Regions from separate parts of the Streptomyces sp. NPDC017979 genome, predicted to be linked through region 3. Evidence: riboswitches for the same ligand, from Rfam matches in the RefSeq annotation. Region 3 holds a riboswitch; each other region holds the start of a gene.

Region 1 (3,265 bases), on a different contig from region 3:
AAGACGATGGGCATCATCACCCTGGCCCTGGTCGCCAGCGACGTGCTCGACCCCGGCTCGAACCCCCCGCTGTGGGTCATCGTCTCCGCGGGCGTCGCGATCGCCCTGGGCACGTACCTCGGTGGCTGGCGCATCATCCGCACCATGGGCAAGGGCCTGACCGACCTCCAGCCGCAGCAGGGCTTCGCCGCCCAGACCAGCGCGGCGACGGTCATCCTGGCCTCCTCGAACCTCGGTTTCTCCCTCTCCACCACCCACTCCTGCTCCGGCGCCGTGATGGGTGCGGGCCTCGGCCGCAAGGGCGGCGTGGTCCGCTGGTCGACCGCCACCCGGATGTTCGTGGCCTGGGGTCTGACCCTGCCGGCCGCCGCGCTCGTCGCCGCCGGCTCCGAGTTCGTGACCAAGCAGGGTGACTGGGGCGTGGCCGTGGTCGCGGTCTTCCTGGTCGCCTCCAGCGCCGCGATCTGGGTGATCTCCCGCCGCCAGGTCGTCGACCACACCAACGTCAACGACGTCGACGAGCAGGCCGAGGGCGCCGCCGAGCCCGCGGGCGTCGTCACCACCGCCATCGCGGCCGTCACCCCGCCGCCGGCCGGCGGCACCGGCGTCGCGGACGGCGCCGACCTCACGAAGACCATCCCGGCCTCCGCCGCCTCCTCCGCGTCCTCGACGTCGGAGAACGGCCCGGCCAGCCCGGCTGCGGTGTAAGGACAGAGCAACATGAAAATCGACTGGGAAGCCCTCGGTTCCGTCTTCGGCGTGAGCCTCGTCGCCACCGTCGCCCTCGTCGGCCTCTTCTCGCTGGGCGTGGTGATGCTCAGCAAGCAGGAGCAGACCGCGGGCGCCTCGGGCGGTGGCTCCGGAGTGCTGGCGCGCACCGGCGCGTACGCCTGCTTCGCGCTCTGCGCGGTGGCCGTGACCTACGGCATCTACCTGATCGTCGACTGACCGGCCGGTCCGGCCGCGTCACCGCGTCACTACGGGCCGGGTCGTACGTCCTTCGCTGGACGTACGACCCGGCCCGTCGTCGTGCGCGGCCGTCCGCTCCTGCCCTTCACCGGTCTTCGTCGCAGGTCAAGGGCGTGTTCCAGGTCAAGGGAGAGTTGACGGCCCTTCTCACCCCGTGGTGGACTGCCGGGGCCATTACGGCGGCAGCAGAGGAAGTCCGGTGCGAATCCGGCGCGGTCCCGCCACTGTCACCGGGGAATCCCTCCCCGGGAGCCAGGAACTCTCGCCGCCGATCACGTCGAACCAGGGCGCGGACACCCTGAGTGAGGACCTGCGACATGCGCGGCTGCGGCTCCGTACCTGCTCTGCACGCACCGGGACGAGACCCGGGGCGCGCCCGCCCCGCGCCGCACCCGGCGCTCCCCTGCGGCCCGACGGCCGGCTGAGCCGTGCGGGCCGACCGGGTCTTCGCGTACGGCGCAGCCGCCGGCGTCCTCGGTGACCTGCTCTTCGGCGACCCCCGCCGCGGGCATCCCGTCGCCGCCTTCGGTCGGGCCGCGGGCGCCGTGGAGCGCACGCTGTGGCGCGACCATCGCGGGTGGGGCGCCCTGCACACCGCGGTGTGCGCCGGTGGCGCCGTCGCCGCGGGGGCGCTCGCCGCACGCGGCGCGCGCCGGCACCCCGCCGCTTCCCTCGCCCTGACCGCCGCCGCGACCTGGGCCGTCGTCGGGGGCACGTCGCTGGGGCGCGAGGCGCGCACCGTCGGGGACGCGCTGGCGGCCGGCGACCTCGCCGCCGCCCGGGCGCGACTGCCGCACCTGTGCGGCCGGGACCCGCACGCCCTGTCCGAGCAGCAGATCGCCCGCGCGGTGGTGGAGTCGGTCGCCGAGAACACCTCGGACGCCGTGGTGGGCGCCCTGGTGTGGGGCGCGGTCGCCGGGGTGCCCGGGCTGGTGGGCTTCCGCGCGGTGAACACCCTGGACGCGATGGTGGGGCACCGCTCGCCGCGGCACCGGCGGTTCGGCTGGGCCTCGGCGCGGCTGGACGACGTCGTCGGCTGGCCGGGGGCGCGGCTGACGGCCGCCCTCGCGGTGGTCGCCGGGGACGACCCGCGCGCGGCGGTACGGGCCTGGCGGGCCGATGCGCACCGTCATCCGAGCCCGAACGCGGGCCCCGTGGAGGCGTCGTTCGCGGGCGCGCTCGGCGTGCGGCTCGGCGGCACGCTGTCGTACGGCGGCCGGACGGAGCACCGGGCGGTGCTCAACGGCGCCGCCCGCCCGGTGGAGGTCGCCGACGTGGCGCGCGCGGTGCGGCTGTCGCGGCGCGTCGGGCTGCTGGCGCTGGGCACGAGCGTGGCCGCCCGGCTGCTGGTGCACAAGGCGTCGGGAAGGCAGGCACAGTTTCGAAGGGGGCGCGGAAGATGACCGGTCAGCGACGCGGCGGCGGACTGCTCGTCGCCGGTACGACGTCCGACGCGGGCAAGAGCGTGGTCACCGCGGGGATCTGCCGCTGGCTGGCGCGCCGGGGCGTGAAGGTGGCCCCCTTCAAGGGCCAGAACATGTCCCTCAACTCGTACGTGACGCGCGACGGCGCCGAGATCGGCCGGGCGCAGGCCATGCAGGCGCAGGCCGCCCGGGTGGAGCCGACCGCGCTGATGAACCCGGTGCTGCTCAAGCCGGGCAGCGACCGCACCAGCCAGGTGGTCCTGCTGGGCCGCCCGGTCGGCGAGATGAGCGCCCGGGGCTTCTTCGGCTCCGGCACCCCGGCCGGGGGCGGCGGGCGGGAGGCGCTGCTGTCCACGGTCGTGGAGTGCCTGGAGGAGTTGCGGAGCACGTATGACGCCGTGATCTGCGAGGGCGCCGGCAGCCCGGCCGAGATCAATCTGCGGCGCACGGACATCGTGAACATGGGCGTCGCGCGCGCCGCGGACCTTCCCGTGCTCGTCGTCGGGGACATCGACCGCGGCGGCGTCTTCGCGTCCTTCTTCGGCACCACGGCGCTGCTCGCCCCGGCGGACCAGCGTCTGGTCGCCGGGTACCTGGTCAACAAGTTCCGCGGTGACGTGAGCCTGCTGCGGCCCGGCCTCGACATGCTCGAAGGGATCACCGGGCGCCGCTCGTACGGCGTCCTGCCGTACGCCCACGGGCTCGGCATCGACGAGGAGGACGGGCTGCGGGTCTCGCTGCGCGGCGCGGTGCGCGAGTCGGTGGTGGCTCCCCCGGTCGGCGACGAGGTGCTGCGGGTGGCGGTGTGCGCCGTACCGCTGATGTCCAACTTCACGGACGTGGACGCGCTGGCCGCCGAGCCGGGCGTGGTG
Region 2 (3,265 bases), on a different contig from region 3:
GCGGGCGGCGTGCGGGACCATCAGCCCGATGAAGCCGACGGCGCCGCTCGCGGCGACCATGACCGCGGTGACCAGCGAGACGAGGACGAAGACGGCGGCGCGGAAGCGGGCGACGTCCAGGCCGAGCACGGTCGCGCCCTCCTCCCCCACCAGCAGCAGGTCCAGCGGGCGGGCGAGCGCCAGCAGCAGCGGCAGGGCCAGCGCCATGACGACGGCGGGCGGCCACAGGGTGTCCCAGCGGGCGCTGCCGAGGCCGCCGAGCGACCAGAACATGGCCTCGCGGAAGTGCTCGGGCCGGGAGGAGGCGACGAGCACGAGGGTGGTGAGCGCGGTGAAGATGTAGCTGATGGTGACGCCGGCGAGGACGAGCCGGGTGCCGGTCATCGAGCCGCCGCGGCGCGCCAGCGCGTACACCAGCACCATGGCGGCCAGCGCCCCGGCGAAGGCGCCGGCGGGCAGGGCGACGGTGGTCGTGACGCCGATGCCGAGGGTCAGCACGACGACCGCGCCGGTGGACGCGCCGGAGGAGATCCCGAGCAGGAAGGGGTCGGCGAGCCGGTTGCGCACCAGGGCTTGGAGGACCACGCCGACGAGGCCGAGCCCGGCGCCGACGAGGGCGCCGAGCACGACGCGCGGCAGTCGCACGTCGATGACGACCGTGCGCAGGGGGCTGGGCTCCGCGCCCGGGAGCAGCGCGGCGACGACCTCCCCGGGCGGGATGCGTACGGAGCCGAGTGCGAGGGCCGCGACGACTGCGGCGGCCAGCGCCAGCAGCAGGCCGGTCAGCACGGCGCCGAAGCGGAGCCGGGAGGTGGTGCCGGCCGGCTTCCCCTCGCCGGCGGCGGTCCCGGAAGCGGTGGCGGGCGGGGAGGCGGTGGCGGGCGGGCCCGCCGAGGGGCCCGCGGTCACGTCCTTCACGACCTTCGGCCCCGTCACCGGGCGAGCTGCGGGGCCAGCTTGGCGATGGCGTCCGGTGCGCGCACGCCGACGACCGCGTCGGACAGCGGCAGGACGGCGAACCTCTTGTTCTTGACGGCCGGTACGTCCTTCAGCGCCGGGTCCTTCAGCAGGCGCTGCTTCTTCTGCTCCAGCGTCGTCGCTCCGTAGTCGTAGATCACGATGACCTCCGGCTTGCGGGCCACGACCTGCTCCCAACTGGCGTCGCCGAAGCTCTTGTCGATGTCGGAGAAGACGTTGTGCCCGCCGGCGCGGCTGATGAGTTCGTTGCCGATGCCCTTGCCGCCGACGGTGAACGCGGTCTTGTCGCCGCTGTCGTAGACGAAGACGGGGACGGGGGCGGCCTTGGTCTTCGCCCGCTCGGCCTCGGTCTTGGCGACCGTGGCGCGGGCCTCGGCTATCCACTTCTGCGCGCGGTCGCCGACGCCGAAGGTGCGGGCGACCTCGTCGACCTCGCGGTACACGTCGTCCATGGTGGTGCGCTGCTTGGTGCAGTACTCCAGGTTCAGCCGGGTCTCGATGCCCGCCTTCTTCAGGTCCTCGCGGGTGCGGCCGTCCTTGGCGTCGAAGGCGCTGCCGTAACCGCCGTACACGAAGTCCGGGTTGACGGAGAGCAGCTTCTCCTTGGAGGGGTACGTCTTGGCGACGACGGGGACCGACTCGTACGCCTCGCGGTACTCCGGCAGCACCTGGTCGTCGAGGTAGGCGGTGCCGACGAGGGACTTCTCCAGGCCCAGCTCCAGCATGATCTCGGTGACGTGCTGGTTCATGGTGACGGCCCGCTTGGGGGGCGCGTCGTAGGTGGTCTTCACGCCGCAGTTGTCGACGGTGTACGGGAAGCCGGCGGCGGGCGCGCCCGCGGCCTTGGTGTCGGGGCTCGGGTCGGACGAGCAGGCCGTGGCCGTGAGGGCGAGCGGAAGCAGGGCGGTGGCGGCGACGAGCGCGCGACGGCTGGTCGACCGGGGCTGCCGGGACATGCGTGGGTCCTCCTCCGGGGATTTCCACGTCCCCTGGGTGTGGGAGAAGGGCGGCGAGTCAGTTCCTGGCTGATGGAACGTGTCACTGCACGCAACGGTGCGGTGGAACGTTTCACTCACAGTGGCGGGACCGCACCGGATTCGCACCGGCTTCCTGGGGCCCACCGCCCGTGTTCTGTTGTGGAGTCCTGCCGAGTGCCGAACTCGGTCAGGGTTCTGTCGAGTTCTAGAGATACGTCGAGAGGTGCCTCGACGTCTAGGAGCACCGGATCAGTATGAGGGCACGACCCGGACCTCCTCCTCGGTGACCTCCCCGTCCACGATCCGGAACGAGCGGAACTGGAACGGGCCCGCCTCGTCGGTGTCCGCGGTGGAGACGAGGACGTAGTGCGCGCCCGGCTCGCTGGCGTAGCTGATGTCGGTGCGGGAGGGGTACGCCTCGGTCGCGGTGTGCGAGTGGTAGACGATCACGGGCTCCTCGTCCCGGTCGTCCATCTCGCGGTAGAGCTTCAGCAGGTCCGCCGAGTCGAACTCGTAGAAGGTGGGCGAGCGGGCCGCGTTCAGCATGGGGATGAAGCGCTCGGGCCGCCCGCTGCCCTCGGGGCCCGCGACCACGCCGCACGCCTCGTCGGGGTGGTCGGCACGGGCGTGCGCGACGATCCGGTCGTACAGGTCCTGGGTGAGGGTCAGCATGTCGATCAGGATATGCGTCCGTCCGCATGGCGGAAGGGCCGGTCCGCACCCCGTCGGGTACGGACCGGCCCCGGTCCACATCGTGGACGGTCAGCCGTCCTGCTTGGCCCGCTCGCGCTTGACGAAGGCCGCGCCCTGCGGGTTCTTCGCCCGCAGCACCAGGTACGAAACCCCCAGCACCAGCGCCCACACCGGCGCCGCGTACAGGGAGATCCGGGCGTCCTTGTCGATGCCCATCAGCACGATCACCATGCCGATGAAGGCGAGCGCGAACCAGCTCGTCCAGGGCGCACCGGGGGCCTTGAAGGGCGAGGCCGGGACCTCGCCCTTGGCCACCTTGGACCGGTAGATGATGTGGCTGACCAGGATCATCACCCAGGCCCACATGCCGGAGATGGTGGCGAAGGAGACGATCTTGTGGAAGGCGTCGCCGGGCCACTGGTAGTTGATCCAGACGCCGATCAGCATCAGACCGGCGGAGAAGGTCGTCCCGATCAGCGGGGTGCCGCGGCTGGTGAGCTTGGTGAAGACCTTCGGGCCCTGGCTGTTGAGCGCGAGGTCGCGCAGCATCCGGCCGGTGGAGTACATCCCGGAGTTGCAGGACGACAGCGCCGCGGTGAGCACCACGAAGTTGACGA
Region 3 (3,265 bases):
CGGACGTAGCGGGTGCCGTACGACTGCACCCAGCCGTGCTGGGTGGCCAGGTAGCCGGTGAGCTGCTCGGCGAAGTACTGGACCATGTCGTTGCGCTCGGGCTCGCCGTGCACCAGGACGTCCAGGCCGGTCTTCTCCTGGAAGGAGAGCACCTCGGCGATCTCGGCCCGGATCCGTTCCTCGTAACCGGCGGTGTCGATCCGGCCGGCCCGCAGGTCCGCCCGGGCCACCCGCAGTTCGTCGGTCTGCGGGAACGAGCCGATGGTGGTGGTAGGCAGCAGCGGCAGCCCGAGGCGTTCGCGCTGCGCCACCGTCCGCTCGCGGTAGGGCCGGGAGCGCCGGGCGTCGGCGTCGGTGACGGCTTCGGCACGGGCGCGCACGGCCGGGTCCCGGGTGATGGGCGAGGTGGCGCGGGAGGCGAGCGCCGCCCGGTTGGCGGTGAGTTCCGCGGTGATGGCGTCGGTGCCGAGGGCCAGCCCCTTGGCGAGGGCGACGACCTCGGCGACCTTCTGCCGGGCGAAGGAGAGCCAGCGCAGGATCTGCGGGTCGACGTCCCGCTCCAGGGCCGCGTCCAGGGGGACGTGCAGCAGGGAGCAGGAGGCGGCGACGTCGACGTGGTCGGCGAGGCCGAGGAGGGTGCCCAGGGTGGCGAGGGACTTCTCCAGGTCGTTCGCCCAGATGTTGCGTCCGTTGACGACGCCGGCGACCAGGCGCTTGCCGGTCAGGCCCCCGACGGCGGCCAGCGCGTCGAGGTTGGCGGCGGCGGACTCGGTGAAGTCCAGGGCGAGCCCGTCGACCGGGGCTGCGGCGAGGGTGGGCAACGCGGCGCCGAGCCGGCCGAAGTAGGAGGCGACCAGCAGCTTCGGACGGTCCGCCAGGGTGCCGAGGACCCGGTAGGCGCGGTCGGCCGCGTTCAGCTCGGCCGAGGTGCGGTCCTGGACGAGCGCGGGTTCGTCGAGTTGCACCCAGGCGGCGCCGGCCGCGCGGAGATCGGCGAGGACCTCGGCGTACACCGGCAGGAGCCGGTCCAGGAGGGTGAGCGGGTCGAAGTCCGCGGCCACCCCGGGGGCGGGCTTGGCCAGCAGCAGATAGGTGACGGGTCCGACGAGGACGGGGCGCGGGGTCAGCCCGAGCGCCAGGGCCTCGGTCACCTCGGCGACCTGCTTGGTCGAGTCGGCGGTGAACACCGAGTCCGGGCCCAACTCCGGCACCAGGTAGTGGTAGTTGGTGTCGAACCACTTGGTCATTTCCAGCGGCGCCACGTCCTGCGTGCCGCGGGCCATCGCGAAGTACCCGTCGAGGGCGTCCGCGGCGACGGCCGCCCGGTGGCGCTCGGGGACGGCGCCCACCATGACGGAGGCGTCCAGCACGTGGTCGTAGTACGAGAAGTCACCGGTCGGGACCTCGTCGACGCCGGCCGCCGCCAACTCCTGCCAGTTGGAGCGGCGCAACTCCGCGGCGGTGGCGTGCAGGGCTGCGGCGCTGACGCGCCCCTTCCAGTAGCCCTCGACGGCCTTCTTCAACTCCCGGCCCCGGCCCTGACGGGGGTAGCCGTACACGGTGGCCCGTGCTGCCGCGGCTGCGGACTTCGTGGTCACGGAGATCTCCTTCGCGAGATGGATCCCTGAGGTCCCGGTGACGGGACGGGGCGCGAAGGGGTGACGGTGCGAAGGGGGTGCGCGCCGGTTGCGCGGTCGTCCGTTCGCAGTGCACGCCGACCCGCCCACGAGGTCACCGGGAGTTCCGCGCGCGGATCGTCCGCGTGCGGGCAACGGGCAGGTCTTCGGACTCGCGGGCACGCCTGCCGGTCTCCCGGCGGACACCTACTGGCCGTCGCTTCCCAGGTCCTCGCGGACCCAGTGCGTATGACGGCGGTCGTTCCCGCTCACCGCTGCGGGGCAGTCCCGGATTCCCACCGGGTTCCCTCTTGCGACGCTTCCCGCCTGGCGGACGGGGGCGAACCAGCTGCACCGGTCACCCTAGCGGGCCGTCGGCGGATGGCGGCAGGGCGCGTCCGGCATGCGGATGGTGAGGTGGAACACGCCGGCCCGGTCGCCCCTGCGCCCGGGGGCGGGGCGGCGCCGCGCTCCCGCCCCCGGACGACCACCGTCAAGTCGGGGTGAGGGCGCTGCTGATGGATCTTGCTGGGCTCGTGTGGCCTGGCACCATGCCTCTCCCCCGTAGCCGTTCGGGCACGGGAGGTGCCCCCACCCTGTGCCCTGAGGGCACGGGAGGTACCCCCACCGCATTGACTCCCTCCTCCGCTGGGGTCCCCCCCCGTGCCCGCAGGGCACAGGGGGAGATCCACGGCACCAGACCCCTCCCCCTACGCCCGAAGGGCGTGGGGGGACCCCCACCTGATCCAGCCTGATCCATCAGCAGCGCCCTAGCCGCCGTTGACGTACGCCCGAAGATGACGCGCGGTCAGGGTGTCGCCGTCGCTGACGAGTTGACGCGGGGTGCCGGTGAAGACGACCTCGCCGCCGTCGTGGCCGCCGCCCGGTCCGATGTCGACGATCCAGTCGGCGTGGGCCATCACCGCGAGGTGGTGTTCGATCACGATGACCGAGTTGCCGCCGTCCACCAGTCGGTCGAGCAGCGCCAGCAACTTGTCGACGTCGGCCAGGTGCAGTCCGGTGGTCGGCTCGTCGAGGACGTACGTCGACGCCTTCTCCGCCATGTGGATGGCGAGCTTCAGCCGCTGGCGCTCACCGCCGGAGAGGGTGTTCAGGGGCTGGCCGAGCCGCAGGTAGCCGAGGCCCACGTCGGCGAGCCGGCCGAGGACGGCGTGCGCCTGGCCCGAGGGGAAGAACTCGTACGCCTCCTTCACCGGCATGTCCAGGACCTCGCTGACGTTCTTGCCGCGCAGCCGGTAGGTGAGGACCTCCGGGGTGTAGCGCTTGCCCTCGCACTTCTCGCAGACCGTGCTCACGCCGGCCATCATCGCCAGGTCGGTGTAGATGAGCCCGGCGCCGTTGCAGGCGGGACAGGCGCCCTCGGAGTTGGCGCTGAACAGGGCCGCCTTGACTCCGTTGGCCTTGGCGAAGGCGGTGCGCACCGAGTTGAGCAGGCCGGTGTACGTCGCCGGGTTGGAGCGGCGCGAACCGCGGATGGGGGACTGGTCGGCCACCACCACCCCCTCGCGGCCGGAGAGGTACCCGTGGACGAGGGAGCTCTTTCCGGAGCCGGCGACGCCGGTGACCACGGTCAGCACGCCGAGGGGCACGTCCACCGAGACGTTCTTCAGGTTGTGCAGCGTGGCGTT

The links. A riboswitch is a leader RNA that binds a small molecule or an ion and turns the genes downstream of it on or off. The one in region 3 is predicted to bind cobalamin.
Region 1: it holds a riboswitch for cobalamin, as region 3 does, so the genes downstream of both, ACH4E8_RS24975 (cobalamin biosynthesis protein) here and metE (5-methyltetrahydropteroyltriglutamate--homocysteine S-methyltransferase) in region 3, are expected to answer to the same signal.
Region 2: it holds a riboswitch for cobalamin, as region 3 does, so the genes downstream of both, ACH4E8_RS28980 (ABC transporter substrate-binding protein) here and metE (5-methyltetrahydropteroyltriglutamate--homocysteine S-methyltransferase) in region 3, are expected to answer to the same signal.

Annotation. Positions count from the first base shown of each region.
Region 1 covers NZ_JBIRGU010000010.1:254,531-257,795, reverse strand. Annotated here, with positions in the region: gene ACH4E8_RS24985 (anion permease) at 1-708, shown strand, start outside; gene ACH4E8_RS24980 (hypothetical protein) at 721-948, shown strand; cobalamin riboswitch at 1,119-1,251, shown strand; gene ACH4E8_RS24975 (cobalamin biosynthesis protein) at 1,398-2,372, shown strand; gene ACH4E8_RS24970 (cobyric acid synthase) at 2,369-3,265, shown strand, end outside.
Region 2 covers NZ_JBIRGU010000014.1:110,492-113,756, reverse strand. Annotated here, with positions in the region: gene ACH4E8_RS28985 (FecCD family ABC transporter permease) at 1-789, opposite strand, end outside; gene ACH4E8_RS28980 (ABC transporter substrate-binding protein) at 933-1,934, opposite strand; cobalamin riboswitch at 1,969-2,118, opposite strand; gene ACH4E8_RS28975 (Mov34/MPN/PAD-1 family protein) at 2,205-2,627, opposite strand; gene ACH4E8_RS28970 (amino acid permease) at 2,718-3,265, opposite strand, start outside.
Region 3 covers NZ_JBIRGU010000013.1:169,377-172,641, reverse strand. Annotated here, with positions in the region: gene metE (5-methyltetrahydropteroyltriglutamate--homocysteine S-methyltransferase) at 1-1,598, opposite strand, end outside; cobalamin riboswitch at 1,778-1,929, opposite strand; gene ACH4E8_RS28330 (ATP-binding cassette domain-containing protein) at 2,387-3,265, opposite strand, start outside.